One region of the Streptomyces sp. NPDC001732 genome, then DNA from elsewhere that is predicted to be linked to it. Evidence: riboswitches for the same ligand, from Rfam matches in the RefSeq annotation. Region 1 holds a riboswitch; each other region holds the start of a gene.
The links. Region 1 has a riboswitch for cobalamin ahead of ACWCXX_RS11855 (cobalamin biosynthesis protein). Riboswitches for the same ligand answer to the same signal wherever they lie in the genome.
Positions count from the first base shown of each region.

Region 2: another riboswitch for cobalamin. It lies ahead of ACWCXX_RS01550 (prenyltransferase/squalene oxidase repeat-containing protein); the one in region 1 lies ahead of ACWCXX_RS11855 (cobalamin biosynthesis protein).
Region 3: another riboswitch for cobalamin. It lies ahead of ACWCXX_RS15205 (ribonucleoside-diphosphate reductase subunit alpha); the one in region 1 lies ahead of ACWCXX_RS11855 (cobalamin biosynthesis protein).

Region 1 covers NZ_JBSFFY010000008.1:179,088-185,719, forward strand. The annotation lists gene ACWCXX_RS11845 (putative cobaltochelatase) at 1-1,944, opposite strand, end outside; gene ACWCXX_RS11850 (cobyric acid synthase) at 2,069-3,595, opposite strand; gene ACWCXX_RS11855 (cobalamin biosynthesis protein) at 3,592-4,635, opposite strand; cobalamin riboswitch at 4,780-4,908, opposite strand; gene ACWCXX_RS11860 (hypothetical protein) at 5,073-5,303, opposite strand; gene ACWCXX_RS11865 (anion permease) at 5,339-6,604, opposite strand.
Region 2 covers NZ_JBSFFY010000001.1:372,308-378,939, reverse strand. The annotation lists gene ACWCXX_RS01570 (helix-turn-helix domain-containing protein) at 1-664, opposite strand, end outside; gene ACWCXX_RS01565 (ferredoxin) at 806-1,039, opposite strand; gene ACWCXX_RS01560 (aldehyde dehydrogenase) at 1,039-2,502, opposite strand; gene ACWCXX_RS01555 (MBL fold metallo-hydrolase) at 2,722-3,762, shown strand; cobalamin riboswitch at 3,877-4,032, shown strand; gene ACWCXX_RS01550 (prenyltransferase/squalene oxidase repeat-containing protein) at 4,123-5,400, shown strand; gene ACWCXX_RS01545 (SCO2322 family protein) at 5,430-6,089, shown strand; gene ACWCXX_RS01540 (energy-coupling factor transporter transmembrane component T) at 6,086-6,632, shown strand, end outside.
Region 3 covers NZ_JBSFFY010000012.1:50,882-57,513, reverse strand. The annotation lists gene ACWCXX_RS15210 (ribonucleotide-diphosphate reductase subunit beta) at 1-155, opposite strand, end outside; gene ACWCXX_RS15205 (ribonucleoside-diphosphate reductase subunit alpha) at 218-2,617, opposite strand; cobalamin riboswitch at 2,758-2,884, opposite strand; gene mctP (monocarboxylate uptake permease MctP) at 3,050-4,684, opposite strand; gene ACWCXX_RS15195 (DUF3311 domain-containing protein) at 4,681-4,935, opposite strand; gene ACWCXX_RS15190 (GntR family transcriptional regulator) at 5,208-5,972, opposite strand; gene ACWCXX_RS15185 (extracellular solute-binding protein) at 6,252-6,632, shown strand, end outside.

The DNA.
Region 1 (6,632 bases):
CGTGACCGCGGTGCCCCCGAGCTCGCGCGCGAGGACCCCCGCGAGACCGAGCCGCACCGGCCCCGACTCGCAGTCCACGACGACGGACGCGACACCCTGCGCCTCGTGCAGCCGGGCCGCCCGCGAGGCCAGCGCCACCGGGTCGGGGCCCCCGGTCGCCCGCCCGTCGGTCACCACGACCAGCAGCGGCCGGCGCGACGGATCGCGCAACCGCTCCACCCGCAGCACCTCGTGGGCCTTCAGCAGCCCGGCCGCGACCGGGGTGCGCCCCCCGGTCGGCAGCAGCTCCAGCCGTGCCGCCGCCGCGTCCACCGAAGACGTCGGCGGCAGCGCCACCTCGGCCTCCCGGCCCCGGAAGGTGACCAGCCCGACCTTGTCCCGCCGCTGGTACGCGTCCAGCAGCAGCGAGAGCACCGCGCCCTTCACCGCGCTCATCCGCTGCCGGGCGGCCATCGACCCGGAGGCGTCCACCACGAAGAGCACGAGATTGCCCTCGCGCCCCTCCCGCGTCGCCTGCCGCAGATCGTCCCGCCGCACCACCAGCCCCGGCCCCGACCGCCCGCGCGCCCGCTGGTGCGGGGCGGCGGCCAGCACGGTCGCCGTCAGATGAAGCTTGGTCAGGGCGCCCCGCGGCTGCCGGGAACCGGTCGTGCGCCCGTGCTCGGTACGCGCCCGGGACCGCCTTCCTGCCGCACCCTCGCCCAGACCGGGCACGCTCAGCATCCGGGTACGGAACGGCTCGGTGGCGCCCACCGGCTGCTGCTCCCCGCCCCCGGAGGGACGGCCCTGCTCCTGCCCCCGGCCCTGTTCGGGTACGGACGGGGCGGGCGTGTCGGCGGCCTCGCCCTCGGGCTGCGGCGGCGCGTCGGGGCCGCCGTCGCGCGGGGGACGGCCGCCACCACCGGGGCCGTCCGGGTCCGGGTCCTCGTCCCCGCCGCCGTTCTGCTCCAGCGTGTCGTCGAGCTTGTCCTCGTCCAGACCCGGCGCGTCGAACGGGTTGCGCCTGCGGCGGTGGGGGAGCGCGAGCAGGGCGGCCTGCCGCACGTCCTCGGCCAGCACGTCCGTGCGCCCCGCCCACGCGGCCAGCGCGGTGGCGGTCCGTGCCATGACGATGTCCGCACGCATCCCGTCGACCTCGAAGGCCGCGCACGTCGCCGCGATCTGCCGCAACGCCCCGTCCCCGAGCCGCACTTCGGGCAGCAGCGCCCGCGCGGCGGCGATCCGGGCCCGCAGGGCGTCCTCCTCGTCGGCCCACTCGGCGGCGAAACCCGCCGGGTCGGCGTCGTACGCCAGGCGCCGCCGCACCACCTCGACCCGTCGGTCGGTCTCGCGGGACGCGGCGACCTCGACGGTCAGCCCGAACCGGTCGAGCAACTGCGGGCGCAGCTCGCCCTCCTCGGGGTTCATCGTGCCGACGAGCAGGAACCGCGCGGCATGCCGTACGGAGACGCCCTCGCGCTCCACGTACGAGGCACCCATGGCGGCGGCGTCGAGCAGGACGTCGACCAGGTGGTCGTGGAGCAGGTTCACCTCGTCGACGTACAGGATGCCCCGGTTCGCGGCGGCCAGCAGACCGGGCTCGAACGCCTTGACGCCCTCGGCGAGCGCCCGCTCGATGTCGAGCGCCCCGACCAGCCGGTCCTCGGACGCGCCGACGGGCAGCTCCACCATCCGGGCGCCCCGCGACACGCCGTTCCCGGCCTCGTGCGGCCCGTCCGGACACGCCGGGTCGGGCGACGCCGGGTCGCACGAGAAACGGCACCCGGGGACCACGGGGACGTCCGGCACGAGCGCGGCGAGCGCCCGTACGGCGGTGGACTTGGCGGTGCCCTTCTCACCCCGCACCAGCACCCCGCCGATGGCGGGCGATACGGCGTTCAGCAGCAGCCCGAGCCGGAGATCGTCCTGTCCGACGACGGCGGTGAAGGGGTACGGCGTACTCACGGTGCCTCCTTGGGGGAACGAGGGGGTGGCGGTCCCGCCGGTGTCCGGGGGGCCGGGGCGGTGGCCCGGACCGGCGGCAGCGGCCCCGCCCCGGACGCTCCCGGCACGGTGCCCGAAGGGGTGTTCATGTGCGCGCCCCGGGTGCCGCGGGCGCGCCGGGAGGAAGGAAGGGCAGCCCCGACGGCGCACCCGACTCGATGAGCCGCAGCAGCGCGTCGGTGTCCGCGTACTCCTCGACGAGGTCGCCGAGACGGTCGAGCTGCTCCTCCCGCAGCGCGCCGAAGACGGTGTCGGGGGCGGGGACGAAACGCCGGCCCGCGGCCCGCGCGACCTCGGCCAGGAAACGGCGGCGGAACGCGTCGCTCTCCAGCGAGCCGTGCCAGTGCGTGCCCCACACGGCGCCGACCCGGCACCCGTCCAGGAACGCCTCCCCGCCGCGCACGTCCGCGACGCCGTGGTGGATCTCGTACCCCTCGACGGGTGCGCCGAGCGCCTCGCCGACGGGGCGGGCGAGGGTCTTCTCGCGGTCGAAGCGGACGCGCACGGGCAGCAGTCCCAGGCCCTCGACCCGTCCCGCCCGGGACTCCACCTCGTCCTCGATGCGCTCGCCGAGAACCTGGAAGCCGCCGCAGATGCCGAGCACCGGCAGCCCTTCGGCCGCGCGCCGCACCAGCGCGTCGGCGAGGCCGCGTTCGCGCAGCCAGGCCAGCGCCTTCACGGTGCCGCGGGTTCCCGGCACCACGACGAGGTCGGCGTCGGACAGCTCCTCGGCCCGGTCCACGAACCGGACGACGACGCCGGGTTCGGCGGCCAGCGCGTCCACGTCGGTGAAGTTCGACATCAGGGGCACCGCGCACACCGCGACGCGCAGCACGTCCTCGCCGTGCGGCGGGGCGACGACCGACTCGCGCACGGCGCCGCGCAGCGAGACCCGCAGGCCGTCCTCCTCGTCGATGCCGAGGCCGTGGGCGAAGGGCAGCACCCCGTACGTCCGCCGCCCGGTGATGTCCCGCAGCATCTCCAGGCCCGGCTCCAGCAGCGACACGTCGCCGCGGAACTTGTTCACCAGGTAACCCGCGATCAGCGACTGGTCCTCGGGGGCCAGCAGCGCCGTCGTGCCGAAGAACGAGGCGAAGACACCGCCGCGGTCGATGTCGCCGACCACCACCACGGGGAAGCCCGCCGCCCGCGCGACGCCCATGTTCACGATGTCGGTGCGCCGCAGATTGATCTCGGCCGGGCTGCCCGCCCCTTCGCAGATCACCGCGTCGTACGTGCCCCGGAGCTGCTCCAGGCAGTCCACGACCGTGGAGAGCAGCGCCTGCTGCCGGCCACCGTGGTAGCCGCGGGCGCTCATCTCGCCGACCGGCTTCCCCATCAGGACGACCTGGCTGGAGCGGTCGCTGCCCGGCTTGAGCAGGACCGGGTTCATCAGCGCGGTCGGCTCCACCCGGGCGGCCTGGGACTGCATGGCCTGGGCGCGCCCGATCTCGGCGCCCTCGCGGGTGACGAACGAGTTCAGCGACATGTTCTGCGCCTTGAAGGGCGCCACCTTCACGCCCCGGCGCACGAGCCAGCGGCAGATGCCCGCGGTGACGACGCTCTTGCCCGCGTCGGAGGTGGTTCCGGCGATCAGCAGTCCGCCGCTCATGGGTTTCTCCGTCCTGGGGTACGAGGTCCTGGGGTGCGAGGCTCCGGCGTGCGGGGTCCTGCCGTGTCCGTCCCGGCCGTTCGCCGCCCCGCGATCCGCCGGGCGGCGAACGACACGCCCAGCCGGCCCGCCACGCACAGGCCCAGGGCCAGCGCGCCCACCCGGCGCGACAGCCGTACCGCGCGCTCGATGTCCGCGGTCTCCACCGCCCGCCCGGCCTCCCCGTTGAGCACGGGACGGTGCTCGACCCGGCCGCCGTACGCGAGGGTTCCGCCGAGCCGTACGCCGAGCGCGCCCGCGAACGCGGCCTCCACAGGGCCCGCGTTGGGGCTCGGGTGCCGGTCGGCATCGGACCGCCAGGCCCGTGCCGCCGCGCCCGGCCGGCCTCCCGCGGCCACGGCGAGCAGGGCGGTGAGCCGGGCGCCGGGCCAGCCCGCGAGGTCGTCGAGACGGGCCGAGGCCCAGCCGTAGCGCCGGTACCGGGGCGACTTGTGGCCGACCATGGCGTCCAGGGTGTTGACGGCCCGGAAACCGGCCAGTCCGGGCACCCCGCCCAGCGCACCCCACACCAGGGCGCCGACCACGGCGTCCGAGGTGTTCTCGGCCACGGACTCCACCACGGCGCGGGCGATCTGCGGCCCGTCGAGGGACTGCGGGTCGCGCCCGCACAGATGCGGCAGCCGCTCGCGGGCCCGCTCGATGTCACCGGCCGCCAGGGCGTCGCCGATGGCCCGCGCCTCGCGTCCCAGGGAGGTGCCGCCGACGACGGACCAGGTGGTGGCGGCGGTCAGTACGACGGATGCGGCGGGGCGGTCGCGCAGGGCGCGGGCGACCAGCGCGGCACCACCCGCGGCGCCCCCGGCGCAGACGAGGGTGTGCAGCGCGCCCCACCCGCGGTGGTCGTGCCACAGACGGCGCTCGACACCCGCCGCGGCCCGCCCGAACACGGCCACCGGATGCCCCCTGCGGGGGTCACCGAGCAGCAGGTCGCCGAGCAGACCGGCGGCGGCGCCGTACGCGAAGACGCGGTCGGCTCGCACGCTCAACCGGCCGTCGTGCCTCGAAGGATCGCGGTACGGGCGGCTCTCGGCGAGAGCGCCACGACAACGGACGCACGGCAGCCAGGCATGGCGATATGTCCTCACTCAGGGTCCGCGCCCTGGTTCGACGTGACCGGCGACGAGAGTCTCCTGGCTCCCGGATCCGCGGTTCCCCCGGCCTTCCAGCCCGCTCGCGCGCGCCGTGACTTCCGGTGTGGGGGACCGCTCCCCGGTGACAGTGGCGGGACCGCGCCGGATTCGCACCGGCTTCCTCTGCTGTCGCCGTGATTGGCTCCGGCAGTCCACCACGCCCCCCGAACGCCCGTCAACCTGCCGTTGACCTGCGGCGGTGCAGTGTGCTGAGACCCACATCGCCCCGGGCACACCACGACGGGCCGGACACCTCGCAGGTGTCCGGCCCGTCGTGGTGTGCGGGTTCAGGCGACGATCAGGAAGATCCCGTACGCGACCGCCGCCGCGCACAGCGCGAAGCAGGCGTACGCCCCGGCGCGGGCCAGCAGCAGCGAGCCGCCGGAGCCGCCCTGGGCCGCCGGTTCGGCCTGCTTGGAGAGGCCGACGATGCCGAGGGTGAAGAGGCCCACCAGAGCGACGGTGACCACGAGGGAGACGCCGAACACGGAACCGAGGGCTGCCCAGTCGATTTTCATGCTGAATCCTTAGACGGCCGGCCTGGAGGGCCCGCTCAGACGGTGGCGGGTCGCGCCGGGTCCTGGGTGGATCCGGCCGGGGCCGGAATGGTGGTCATGAGGTTCTGGGCCGGTGCCTGGGCCAGGGTGGGCGGCGGGCTGACGGCGGCGATGGCCGTGGTGACCACGCCCGCGGGCTCGACCTCGGCGTCCGACGGGGCGACGTCGCCGTGGCCGACCGGCTTGCGGCGCGAGATCAGCCAGATCGAGCCGGAACCCACGACCAGCAGCGCCGCGACGACCACGACACCCCAGGTGCCCTGCTTGGTGAGGAGCTCCGCGCCCGCGCCGACCAGACCGGCGGCCGGGAGGGTCAGGCCCCAGGCGACGAACATCCGGGTGGCGGTGGACCAGCGGACCACACCGCCCTGCCGGCCGAGGCCCGCGCCCATCACGGCGCCGGAGCAGGACTGGGTGGTGGAGAGGGAGAAGCCGAGGTGCGAGGAGGCCAGGATGACCGTGGCCGCACTGGTCTGGGCGGCGAAGCCCTGCGGCGGCTTGAGGTCGGTGAGGCCGCTGCCCATGGTGCGGATGATGCGCCAGCCGCCCAGGTAGGTGCCGAGGGCGATGGCCATGCCGGCGGACACGATCACCCAGACCGGCGGGTTGGAGCCGGGGTTCAGGACGCCGCCGGTGACCAGGGCCAGGGTGATGATGCCCATGGTCTTCTGCGCGTCGTTGGTGCCGTGGGCGAGGGAGACCAGTCCGGCCGAGGCGATCTGACCGGCGCGGTAGCCCTTGGCGGTGGCCTTCTCCTGGGCGTCGTTGCGGATCTTCCCGCCGATCCGGTACGTCAGCCTGGTGGCCAGCAGCGCGGCCAGCCCGGCGACGATCGGGGCGGCGACCGCGGGGAGCAGCACCTTGGTGACGACGGTGCCGCCGTTGACGGAGGACCAGCCGGCCGACATGACGGCCGCGCCGATCAGACCGCCGAACAGGGCGTGCGAGGAGCTGGACGGCAGTCCGACCAGCCAGGTCAGCAGATTCCACAGGATGGCGCCGACGAGTGCCGCGAAGATCACTTCTGTTCGCAGCCCGTCCTCGTTGATGATCCCGCCGGAGATCGTCTTGGCGACCTCCACCGACAGGAACGCGCCGACGAGGTTGAGAACGGCGGACATGGCCACCGCTGTCTTCGGTCTGAGAGCACCGGTCGAGATGGTCGTCGCCATCGCGTTCGCGGTGTCGTGGAAACCGTTCGTGAAATCGAACACTAGAGCTGTCACGATCACAATCGCGAGGAGCAGCGTGATGTGTTCCATTTACCCAGGCAATCGTTCGACGTCATTG
Region 2 (6,632 bases), on a different contig from region 1:
GGGCGACCTCGTCGGGGCTGAAGACCCGGGCGGCGCGGTCGGCGGCGAAGAGGACGCCGATGACCTTTCCCGTACCGCCCCGGCTGGAGCCGAGCAGCAGCGGGACGCCCAGGATGGCGACGAGCCCCTCGTCCAGCACCCCGGCGTTGATGTTGGGGGTGTGGTGGAAGCGGTCGTCGGTGCGGTAGTCGGGGGTCGCGTACGGTCGCGCGGTCTGCGCCACCAGGCCGCCGAGCCCGTGCCCGAGTTCCAGCCGCAGCCGTTGGAAGACCATCGACACCGACCCGTCGGTGACCCGCATGTAGGTGTCGCCCGCCTCCTCGTCGGGGAGTGTGAGGTACGCGGTGTCCGTGCCGAGCAGCATCCTGGCCCGGCGGACGATCGCCTTCAGCACCGCGTCCAGGTCCCGGGAGGCGGCGAGGTCGCCCGCCGTGTCGAAGAGGGCGGTGAGCTGGAGTTCGCGGCGCCGGTGCTGCCGCAGGGCGCCCCTGATCCGCAGAGCGGTGGCGGTGGCCCGCTCCACCTCGGCCAGGTCCCCCGGAGGCACCCCGGCCGCCCGCGCATGCGAGGAGACGGCCCCCAGCGCCTCGGCGGGGGCGTCATCGGCCAGCAGATCGAGCAGACGGCGCAGATGGGGGGCGGCAGAGGCGGGCGGTTCGGTCATGAGCGGTCGGCAATCGTAGGAGCGGCGGAGGCACCGGCCGGCACCCCCGCCGCGTTCGTACCCGCCCGACGGGGTCCGGCGCAAGACACGGAACGGGGTCTTCGCCGCACTCCGCCCCCCGGGCGGGGCCTTGCCCGCTCCCTACTCCTCCGGTGGGAACACCGCCTCCCCCGTGGCGGTCAGGGTGATCGTGATCGCCTCGACCGGGCAGCCCTCGGCGGCGGCCAGTACGCCTTCGTCGGCGTCGGCCTCGGGGGCCGAGGGGCGGGACTGGCGGGCGGAGTCCAGGGCGAAGCCGTTCGGGGCGTGGTTCACGCACATGCCGGAGCCGATGCAGATTCCCCGGTCGACCTCCACGGTCCAGCGGTCCCCCATCACACACCGCCCTCGTAGCCGGCGGGCAGATGGATCATCTTGTGCTCGAAGTACTCGCCGTAGCCCTCGGGGCCGAACTCCCGGCCCAGGCCGGAGTTCTTGTAGCCGCCGAACGGGCCGAGCATGTCGAGGCTGAAGGTGTTCACGCTGTACGTGCCCGTCCTGACCCGGCGGGCGATGTCGATGCCGCGTTCGGTGTCGGCGGTCCAGACGCTGCCGCTGAGCCCGTAATCGGAGTCGTTGGCGATCCGTACCGCCTCGTCCTCGTCGCCGTACGGCAGGAGGCAGATGACGGGGCCGAAGATCTCCTCGCGGGCGATGCGCATGGAGTTGTCGACGTCGCCGAAGAGGGTCGGCTCGACGTACCAGCCCCGCTCCTGGGAGGCCGGACGGCCACCGCCGGTGAGGATCTTGGCTCCCTCGTCCTGGCCGATCCGGATGTAGTCGAGCGACCGTTGCTGCTGGCGCCGGGCGACGAGGGGGCCGAGTTCCGTGGCCGGGTCGAGCGGGTCGCCGATCTTCAGCGCACCCGCCGCGGCGGCGAACGCCTCGGCCGTCTCCTCGTACCGGGAGCGCGGCACGAGGATGCGGGTCTGGGCCACGCACGCCTGGCCGTTGATCATCCAGGCGAAGGGGACGATGCCGGCGACGGCGGTGTCCAGGTCGGCGTCCGGGAGGATCACGGCGGCGGACTTGCCGCCCAGTTCCAACGTGACGCGGGTGAGGTTGCGGGAGGCGACCTCCATCACCCGGCGCCCGGCGGCGACGGACCCGGTGAACGACACCTTGTCGACGCCCGGATGCCCGACCAGGTACTCGCTGACCTCCCGGTCGGCCGGCAGGATCGACAGCACCCCCGCCGGGAGCCCGGCATCCGCGGCGATCTCGGCCAACAGGTAGGCGTCCAGCGGGGATTCGGGCGAGACCTTGAGGACCGCGGAGCAGCCGGCCAGCAGCGCGGGCGCGAGCTTGGCGGCGGCGGTGAACTGCGGGACGTTCCACGGCACCACCGCCGCGACCACCCCCACCGGCTCCCGGCGCACCAGCAGCGGTCCGAGCACCCCGGTCCGCCGCTCCTCGTACGGGAAGGTGCGGGCGACGGCGATCGCCGCGTCCCACACCATCATCGCGGCGAGCGCCTGCACCATGACGCTCGACGTGTACGGGGTGCCGTTCTGCGCGCTGATGACCCGGGCGATCTCCTCGTACCGGACGGCGAACGCGTCCTTGATCCGGGTCACCACCGCGATCCGCTCGTCCAGGGTCATCCGCGGCCACGGCCCCTCGTCGAACGCCCGCCGGGCGGCGGCGACGGCCCGGTCCACGTCCGCCTCGCCGGCGTGCGGCACGCGCCCGATGACCTGCTCGGTGTGGGGCGACACGACCTCGATGACGTCCCGGCCCAGCGGATCGACCAACTCCCCGCCGATGAACAGTTTTCCGTGTTCGACAAGCTCGGTCATGGCTGCTGCCTCCCGCGAACCGGTACGATAGCTGACTACCCGTCAAAACTGATACCAGTTCCAGTTCCAGGAGTCCACGGACGCGCGCACGGACCCCGACCCGAAGCGAATGGTCGACCGGGGCTACCAATGGAACAGGTTCTCGTTACAGTGGGCTCGGTGCACCGCACAGCCGTACGTCCGGTACGCCGACCAGGCCGCGGAGAGACGGGGAAGCCCATGACTCAGGTGACCGACCACGGCGGGGGCGTGCACAGCGTCAAGGTGCCGATCCCGGACAACCCGCTGGGCCACACCCTCGTGCACGTCCTGGACACCGATCGCGGGCCGGTCCTGATCGACACCGGCTGGGACGACCCCGGGGCGTGGGACACGCTCACCGCGGGGCTGACCGCCGTGGGGACAGACGTCGGCGAGATCCACGGCGTGGTCGTCACCCACCACCATCCCGACCACCACGGCCTGTCCGGGCAGGTGCGCGAGGCCTCCGGCGCCTGGATCGCCATGCACCCGGCGGACACCGAGATCGTGCGCCGCACCCGCGAGTCGGAACCCGGCACCTGGCTGACGTATCTCGTGGGCAAGCTCACCGCGGTCGGGGCGCCCGAGACGCACCTCGCGCCGTTGCGGGCCGCCGCGGCCGAGAGGAGCGCGAGGAGCACCCTGCCCGGACTGCGGGCCGCGCTCCCGGACCGGGAGATCGTGCCCGGTGAGCTGCTGGACCTGGCCGGACGCCGGCTGCGGGCCGTCTGGACGCCCGGCCACACGCCGGGGCACGTCTGTCTGCATCTGGAGGAGGAGCATCCGGGGAACCTGCCGGGCCGGGGCCGGCTCTTCTCGGGGGATCACCTGCTGCCGGGGATCAGTCCGCACATCGGGCTGTACGAGGACCCGGACGACGCCACGGTCACCGATCCCCTCAGCGACTACTTCGCCTCGCTGGAGCGCGTCGGGCGGCTCGGGGTCGCGGAGGTGCTGCCCGCGCACCAGCACGCGTTCACCGACGCGGCGGGCCGGGTGCGGGAGCTCCTCGACCACCACGAGGAGCGGCTGGCCGGGCTGCTCGGGCTGCTGGCCGTCCCGCTGACCCCGTGGGAGCTGGCCGAGCGGATGGAGTGGAACCGGCCGTGGGCGCAGATCCCGTACGGCTCGCGGAACATCGCCGTCTCCGAGGCCGAGGCGCATCTGCGGCGACTGGTGAAGCTGGGGCGCGCGGAGGCGGTGGCGGGGAGCGAGCCGGTGAGGTACGTCGCGGTGTGAGGCGCGGCACGGGGGTGGTGCGAGGGGCCTCGTGGGGTGAGGGGCGGCACGGGAGTGGTGCGAGGGGCCTCGTGGTGTGAGCAACGGAGCACGGGACGGGCAGAAGGCCTTCTGGGGGCGCCCGGTAGAGTGAGCGGGTCGTCATCATGCCCGTTCAGGGGGAAGCCGGTGCGAATCCGGCACTGACCGCGCAACCGTGAGCCGTCGTCGCAGGCGGTGAGTCGGAATGCCCTGTCCGAGGTCGTGACCGGCTCGCGCCACCGGACCCCCGGTGGCCGGCACCGTCGAGGTATACGGGGCCGAGCCCGGTACCTGAGCGTGCCTGTGCCCGGTTCCGTACCAGGAGAGGCCCCGCACGCCATGACCGTACGCCGCAGCGTCGCAACGCTCGCCGCCACCGCAGCCGTGCTCTGTGCTGCCGCTGCCCCGGTCGCCGTCGCGGCACCGTCCCCCACTCCCCCGCCCTCCACCGCCCTGCCGTCCGGGCTGTACGGCACGAAGGACCCCACCTACGACGGGGTGTGGCGGCAGTCGCTGTCCTTCCTCGCGCAGAAGCTCGAAGGAGTCACCCCGGCCGCGAAGTCGGTGGACTGGCTGATCTCCCAGCAGTGCGCCAACGGCGCGTACGCCGCGTACCGGCCCGACGCCTCCCGGCCGTGCGACACGAAGACGGTGCTGGACACCAACGCCACCGCGGCCGCCGCCCAGGCGCTGGCCGAGGTGGGCGGCCACCCCGAGATCGTGAACAACGCGGTGCGCTGGCTGAAGTCCGTGCAGAACGAGGACGGCGGCTGGGGCTACGCCGTCGGTGCGCCCAGTGACGCCAACTCCACCTCCCTGGTGATCGGCGCCCTCGCCCGGCAGGGGCAGCGGATCGCCGACATCACGACGCCCGGCGGCAAGACCCCCTACGACCCGCTGCTCGCCCTCGCGATCCCGTGCGGCGGCGAGGACGGCGGCGCCTTCGCCTACCAGCCCGACAAGAAGGGGAAGCTCGTCGCGAACGCGGACGCCACCGCGGCCGCCGTGCTCGGCACGATGGGCAAGGCCCTGGCCGTGGGGAACAACGCCGCGGGCAAGACGCCCAGCACCTGCCGCCCCGGGGACGACCCCACCCCCGAGCAGGCCGCGCAGAACGGCGCCCACTACCTCAAGAACGCCCTCGCCGAGCACGGCCGACTGAACGCGCCGCCGATGCCGGGGGCCGCCGACACGACGCCGCAGCCGGACTTCGGCAACACCGCGGACGCGGTCGTCGCACTGTCCGCGTCCGGTCACCAGAACGAGGCGGACGGAGCCGTGGCCTGGCTGAAGAAGAACGCCCGGGACTGGGCCGAGCAGAACGGTCCCGCCGCCTACGCGCAGCTGATCCTGGCCGCGCACGCCACCGGCAACGACGCCCGGGACTTCGGCGGCGTCGACCTGGTCGCCCGGCTGAACGCGAACGGCCCCGCGCCCGCCTCCGTGGTGACGCCCGACCCGGCCGGCGACACCGGGTACGTGCCCACGGAGCAGGACCAGGTCCACAGCGGCGACGACGTGATCGGGGGCGTGTGGTGGTACGTCGGCATCGGCCTCGTCCTCTCGGCGGTCGCGTTCTTCCTGATCAGCGGACGCCGGAAGAACCAGCAGTCGTGAGGCGGGCGGGAAGGGCCGGCGCGCTGCTGATGGTGCTGGGCGCCGTCCTGGCCGTGCTCGGCGCGGGGACGGCCCATGCGACGGGCTACCGGTACTGGTCGTTCTGGGAGGGCTCCGGCACCGGCTGGACGTACGCCACCCAGGGCCCGTCCCTGGTCCGGCCGGACGACGGCACGGTGCAGGGCTTCCGGTTCGCGGTGAGCGAGGACTCCCAGGACGCCGCGAAGCCGCGCCGCGCCCCCGACTTCGCGAAGATCTGCGCGGGCACTCCGGCCCGGGACGGCACCAAGCGGATCGCGCTCGTCATCGACGCGGGCACGGCGGCGGACGCCCCGTCCGGACAGGCACCGCCCGCGCCGCGCACCGCGTGCGCGCGGGTCGCCCCCGACGCCAGCTCCGCCGAGGCGCTCGCCTCGGTGGCCGAGCCGCTGCGCTACAGCAGCGACGCGATGCTCTGCGGCATCTCGGGCTACCCGCGCTCGGGCTGCGGCGAGCAGGTCTCGGACGACGGCCGCGGGGCACCGTCCGTGTCCGCCTCCGGTGCCACGTCCCCGGCCGGTTCCGGCACCGCCTCCGACGCCACGGACGGCTCCGGTGGCGGCCCGTCCGCCGGAGTGTTCGTCGGCGCCGCCGCCGTGCTGCTCCTCGGTGTCGCCGCGGTCGTGCGGGCCCGCCGCCGGCACGGATGACCGCCCCCGACCAGGCGGGACTTCCGAAACACGCCCTGGCTCCCGCCGCGACCCGGAGCAACGCCGTGCCCGCCGGGGCCTGGTGGCTGTGGGCGCTCGGGCTGGCCACCGCCGCGTCCCGGACCACCAACCCGCTGCTGCTGGGGCTGCTGGTGGCGGTGGCCGGTTATGTGGTCGCGGCGCGCCGCACGGACGCGCCGTGGGCCCGCTCGTACGGGACGTTCATCAGGATCGGGCTGTTCGTCGTCGGTGTGCGGCTGGTCTTCTCCGTCTTCCTCGGCTCGCCGCTCCCGGGCACGCACACCGTGTTCACGCTCCCCGAGGTACCGCTGCCGGACTGGGCGAAGGGGGTCAGGATCGGCGGCCGGGTCACCGCCGAGCAACTGGTCTTCGCGCTGTACGAGGGGGCGAAGCTGGCCGCCCTGCTGATCTGCGTCGGCGCGGCGAACTCGCTCGCCAACCCGGCCCGGCTGCTGAAGTCGCTGCCGGGGGCGCTGTACGAGGCGGGGGTCGCCGTCGTCGTCGCGATGACGTTCGCCCCGA
Region 3 (6,632 bases), on a different contig from region 1:
GTGGCGAAGAACGCGACGAGCCGGCCGATCAGATGCTGCTCACCCGGCGACAGCTTGGCGAGGTCGGCCACGTCGGAGTGCAGATCGACCTCCTCCACCGTCCAGGTGTTCTTGATCGCGTCCCGGTAGCGCTCGTAGAAGTCCGGGTAGCGCATGGGGCGCAGGGTCAGTTCGAAGCCCGGGTCGAGCAGGTTCTTCCCGGAACCGGTGGAGATCGTCACTGGCAGGCCTCGCAGGACTCGGGGTTTTCGAGGGAACAGGCGACGGCGTCCGCGTCGGGCGCCGGAGCCTGCTGTACGGGAATGGGCGCGGCTGCGGACGCCGCGCGGGCGATCCGGGTCGCCGGGCGCGAGCGCAGGTAGTACGTCGTCTTCAGCCCCTGCTTCCAGGCGTACGCGTACATCGAGGAGAGCTTGCCGATCGTCGGCGTCTCCATGAAGAGGTTCAGCGACTGGCTCTGGTCGAGGAACGGGGTACGGGCCGCCGCCATGTCGATCAGACCGCGCTGCGGGATCTCCCACGCCGTGCGGTACAGCGCCCGCACGTCCTCGGGGATCCAGGCGAAGCCCTGCACCGAGCCGCTCGCCTCGCGCAGCGCTTCCCGGGTGCGCTCGTCCCACACCCCGAGCCGCTTCAGCTCCTCCACCAGGTACGCGTTGACCTGGAGGAACTCCCCGCTGAGCGTCTCGCGCTTGAAGAGGTTGGAGACCTGCGGCTCGATGCACTCGTACACGCCCGCGATCGAGGCGATCGTCGCCGTCGGCGCGATGGCCAGCAGCAGCGAGTTGCGCATCCCGGTCCGCGCGACCCGGGCGCGCAGCGCCTCCCAGCGCTCCGGCCAGTTCAGCTCGGTGTCGTAGTGGTCGGGGTGCAGCACCCCGCGCGCCGCCCGCGTCCCGGACCAGGCGGGCAGCGGACCCGATCGCTCTGCGAGGTCGCAGGACGCCTCGTACGCGGCGAGCATGATCCGCTCGGAGATCTTCGTGGAGAGCGCGCGGGCCGCGGGGGAGTCGAACGGCAGCCGCAGCTGGAAGAAGACGTCCTGGAGCCCCATGGCGCCCAGGCCCACCGGACGCCACTTGGCGTTGGAGCGGCCCGCCTGCTCGGTCGGGTAGAAGTTGATGTCGACGACCCGGTCCAGGAAGGTCACCGCGGTGCGGACGGTGGCGTCCAGCCGCTCCCAGTCGAGGTCGCCGTCGACGACGAACGCGCCGAGGTTGACCGAGCCCAGGTTGCAGACGGCCGTCTCGCCGTCGTCGGTGACCTCCAGGATCTCCGTGCACAGGTTCGACGAGTGGACGACACGGCCCGGCTCGGCGGTCTGGTTCGCGGTCCGGTTGGCGGCGTCCTTGAACGTCATCCAGCCCTGGCCGGTCTGGGCGAGGGTGCGCATCATCCGGCCGTACAGCTCACGGGCGGGCATCGACTTGCGGGCCAGCCCCTTCGCCTCGGCGGCCCGGTACGCGGCGTCGAACTCCTCGCCCCACAGGTCCACCAGCTCGGGCACGTCGGCGGGCGAGAACAGCGACCAGTGGCTGTCCGCCTCGACCCGGCGCATGAACTCGTCCGGGATCCAGTGCGCCAGGTTGAGGTTGTGCGTGCGCCGCTGGTCCTCGCCCGTGTTGTCCCGCAGCTCCAGGAACTCCTCGACGTCCGCGTGCCAGGTCTCCAGGTAGACGGCGGCGGCGCCCTTGCGGCGACCGCCCTGGTTGACCGCGGCGACGGAGGCGTCGAGCGTCTTCAGGAACGGCACGATGCCGTTGGAGTGCCCGTTGGTGCCGCGGATCAGCGAACCCCGGGAACGGATGCGGGAGTACGGCAGGCCGATGCCGCCGGCGTGCTTCGAGAGCCGGGCCACCTGGTGGTAGCGGTCGTAGATCGAGTCCAGCTCGTCGAGCGGGGAGTCCAGCAGGTAGCAGGAGGACATCTGCGGGTGCCGGGTGCCGGAGTTGAAGAGGGTGGGCGAGGAGGGCAGGTAGTCGAGCCGGCTCATCAGCCCGTACAGCGCCGCGACCTCGTCCACGGCGCGCGGGGAGTCGTCCTCGGCGAGCCCGGACGCGACCCGGAGCATGAAGTGCTGCGGGGTCTCGACGACCTGGCGGGTGTGCGGGTGGCGCAGCAGATAGCGGCTGTGCAGGGTCCGCAGCCCGAAGTAGCCGAAGCGGTCGTCGGCGCCGTCGGCGAGCGCACGCTCCACCAGCGCGTCGAGGGCGGCCGCGTTGCGGGCGACGAAGCCCGCCGTGCGGTCCGCGATCAGGCCCTCGCGGTGTCCGACGGCGACCGAGGCGGAGAAGGAGACGGCGCCCTGTCCGGCGGCCTCGTCCGCGATGGCGCGGGTCAGCAGCCGGGCGGCGAGCCGGGAGTAGGCGGGGTCCTCGGAGATCAGCCCGGCGGCGGCCTCCGTGGCCAGCGAGCGCAGCTCGGCCTCGTCCGCCCGTGCGCTGCGGCCGCGCAGCGCGGCGGCGGCGACGCGCCCGGGGTCGGTGTCGGGCAGATCGGCGGTGAGGTCGGTCAGGGTCCGCAGCAGCGCGGCCCCCGGTCCGTCGTGTGCGGCTGCCCCGGAATCGGCGGCCGTGGACGCGGCGACTGAAGCCGGATCGGCTGGCGCGATGGTCACGTGGTGCTCTCCCTCGCTCGGCTCGGGGCCGGCGGGGGAACGGGGCAGCCGGACGGGCGCGCACCCGGGACGGGGCGGCACTCCGTACGGCGTCCGCCGGCCCAACCGCGAGGCCCGGACGTCTGGCATCCGGTTCGGTCGAGCCGGATGCGCTGTCGGCAGGTCCTCGGACTTGTTCGGGGTACGCGAATGCGCACCGATCACACCGTTGCGGGACAGTTCCGGATTCGCACCGGATTCCCCTGCGGCGACAGCGAGGATGAGCATACATGTGGGGGCCACCCGATGAGGCAGCCCCCAGATGTTGTGTCGGCCGACTCATGTCTGGCCAAGCAGGAAGTGCCCGTGGGCCTTCCGGGAACGGCGGACGGCCCGCCCCGCTCCCTTGCGGCAGGGGCGGGGACGGGCCGTCCCGGGGGGCCGGAGCGACCGTCAGTGGCCGCCGGGCGCCCCCACCGTGGCCGGCGGAAGCTCCACCTGGACGCCCGGGTCGCCCGCGTCGGCCGTGTAGTCGGACGGCGAGGTCTCGTCGACCCCGGCGGGTGCCTTCAGCGCGTTCAGGACGAAGGTGAGCACCACCACGACCACCACGTTCAGCACGAACGCGGTGAGACCGATGTAGCCGATCTCGCCGAGGCCGGGGATCTCCTTGGACGAGCCGCCGAAGTGCTTCTGCGTCGGCGAGGCGACCCCGTACGCGGCCACCGTCCCGTACACCATGCCGACCGCCCAGCCCGCGAGCAGCGCCCAGCGGTGGAACCAGCGGGTGAACAGGCCGCCGACCAGGGCCGGCATCGTCTGGAGGATCCAGATCCCGCCGAGCAGCTGGAAGTTGATCGCGACCGTCTTGTCCATCGTGAGGACGAAGACGAGCGCGCCGACCTTGACGAGCAGCGAGACCAGCTTGGAGACCTTGGTCTCCTGCTCCGGGCTCGCGTCCGGCTTCAGGAAGTCCTTGTAGATGTTGCGGGTGAAGAGGTTGGCCGCGGCGATCGACATGATCGCGGCGGGCACCAGCGCACCGATGCCGATCGCGGCGAACGCGACGCCCGCGAACCAGGCCGGGAACATGTTCTCGAACAGCTGCGGAATGGCCAGCTGCCCGTTGTCCACCTTGATCCCGGCGGCGATCGCCATGAAGCCGAGCAGCGCCAGCAGGCCCAGCATCAGCGAGTACAGCGGCAGGATCGTGGTGTTGCGCCGGATCACGTCACGGCTGCGGCTGGAGAGCGTCGCCGTGATCGAGTGCGGATACATGAAGAGCGCCAGGGCCGAGCCCAGTGCCAGGGTGGCGTATCCCCAGTGGCCCGCCTCGCCCGGTGCGAGCGCGCCGCGCGGTTTGCCGGTGGCCGGGTTGGTCTGCGAGAACGCCTCGCCCGCCTTGGCGAAGATGTCGTCGAAGCCGCCCAGCTTGATCGGGATGTAGATGATCGCCACCGCGATGACCAGGTAGATCAGCCCGTCCTTGACGAACGCGATCAGCGCGGGCGCCCGCAGCCCGGAGGAGTAGGTGTACGCGGCGAGCACCGCGAACGCGATCAGCAGCGGCAGGTCCTTGACGAACCAGTGGGTGTTCTCGCCGCCGCCGACGCCCATCACGTCCAGCACCGCCTGGATGCCGACGAGTTGGAGCGCGATGTACGGCATCGTGGCGAGGATGCCGGTGAGGGCGACCGCCAGCGAAAGGCCCTTCGAGCCGAACCGGCCGCGCACGAAGTCCGAGGTGGTGACGTACCCGTGCTTGTGCGAGACCGACCACAGCCGGGGCAGGAAGGTGAAGATCAGCGGGTACACGAGGATCGTGTACGGCACGGCGAAGAAGCCGGCCGCGCCCGCCGCGTAGATCGCCGCGGGAACGGCGACGAAGGTGTACGCGGTGTACAGGTCGCCGCCGAGCAGGAACCAGGTGACCCAGGTGCCGAACGACCGTCCGCCCAGGCCCCATTCGTCGAGACTGGCCTCGTTCTCCGCCTTGCGCCAGCGGGCCGCCATGAACCCCATGACCGTGACCGCGACGAAGAAGAAGATGAAGACGCCGAGCGCGACGCCGTTCACGCCGTCCTTCATGAGGAGGCACCTCCCTTGCGGGAGCGCTGGTCACGCTGCCACAGCTTGTACGCGACCATCGTGAGCGCGGTGGAGATCAGCACCCAGAGCATCTGGTACCAGTAGAAGAACGGAATGCCGATGAAGGCGGGGTCCACCTTCGCGTAGGAACTCACCCAGAGCATCGCCACGAACGGGGCAATGAGACAGAGGGCGATGACCACGCGCACGGGTGTGACGATGGGTGGTTTCTCTTCGGGTTCTGCTGGCATGAGGCGGTTTCGTCCCCTCGCTGGTTACCTCGTGATGGGCAGGAAATGTAAGCGAGCCTCCGGTCAGCGTCACCCCTGTCCGCATTGCGGTCCGGCAACGGTGCGTCGAGTGGGCGTATACGCACGATGAACGGTCATGGGCGCAGTGCTGGTCCGTACCAGGGGGCGGGGGAGCGGCATGCGAAGACCCCCGTGGAGCGGTGCTCCGCGGGGGTCTTGGAAGGTGGGGGCGGCGGGGTGATGGCCGGAATTGGCCGCCGCCCCGTCCGTGTTCAGTCGGTGGGCCGCTTCAGACGCGCCACGAACTTGTACCGGTCGCCCCGGTAGACCGAGCGCACCCACTCCACCGGCTCGCCCCGCCCGTCGAGCGAGTGCCGGGACAGCATCAGCATCGGCAGGCCCACGTCCGTACCGAGCAGACCGGCCTCGCGCGGGGTGGCCAGCGAGGTCTCGATGGTCTCCTCGGCCTCCGCCAGCCGCACGTCGTACACCTCCGCCAGCGCGGTGTAGAGCGAGGTGTACTTCACCAGTGAACGGCGCAGCGCGGGAAAGCGTTTGGCCGAAAGGTGTGTGGTCTCGATCGCCATCGGCTCCCCGCTGGCGAGCCGCAGCCGCTCGATCCGCAGCACCCGGCCCCCGGTGGTGATGTCGAGCAGTCCGGCGAGCGTGTCGTCGGCCGTGACGTAGCCGATGTCCAGCAGCTGGGAGGTCGGTTCCAGTCCCTGGGCGCGCATGTCCTCGGTGTACGAGGTCAGTTGCAGGGCCTGCGAGACCTTCGGCTTGGCCACGAAGGTGCCCTTGCCCTGGATGCGCTCCAGCCGGCCCTCGACGACCAGCTCCTGGAGCGCCTGGCGCACGGTGGTGCGCGAGGTGTCGAACTCGGCGGCCAGGGTCCGCTCCGGCGGCACGGGGGTGCCCGGCGGCATGGTGTCCGTCATGTCGAGGAGATGTCGCTTCAGCCGGTAGTACTTCGGGACGCGCGCCGTCCGTGTGGCCGCGCCCGTCTCGTTCTCCGCACTTCCCCCGTCGGCACCCATGGTCCGCCTTTCCGACTGCTGCGTTGCTGCCGTCACCGGCTCCTCCGTCTGTCGCGGCTCACATGGTGGCACGGCCCGCTCACGGCTCGTCGCCCTCCCTTAGGTGTCGGTCCTATAACGGACGCGAGTGCACTTCTTATACACCCTTGACACCCCTAAAGGTCTAGGCCAAGCTCCCGGTACTGGTCTAAACCATTAAAGACCAGGTCCAGCCCCAGCAGTACTCGTCGAATGTCTTCGCGGTGGGCGGGGTTGCAGCATCCCTGAGGAGGGTTTGGCGTGAAGCGCAAGCTCATCGCGGCGATCGGCGTCGCGGGCATGATGATCGGCCTCGCGGCCTGCGGGTCCGACGACGACGGCGGCAAGAAGACGGGTGCCGGCAGTTACGAGGGCCAGACCCTCACCGTCTGGACCATGTCCGGCTCCAACCCGCCCGGGTGGACCAAGGCGGTCACCGATGAGTTCGAGAAGAAGACCAAGGCCAAGCTGAAGATCGAAGTCCAGGACTGGAACGGCATTCAGCAGAAGATCACCACGGCCCTCTCGGAGACCAACCCGCCGGACGTCCTGGAGATCGGCAACACCCAGACCCCCGCGTACGCCAAGACCGGCGGTCTCGCCGAGCTGGGCGACCTGAAGAAGGAGATCGGCTCCGGCTGG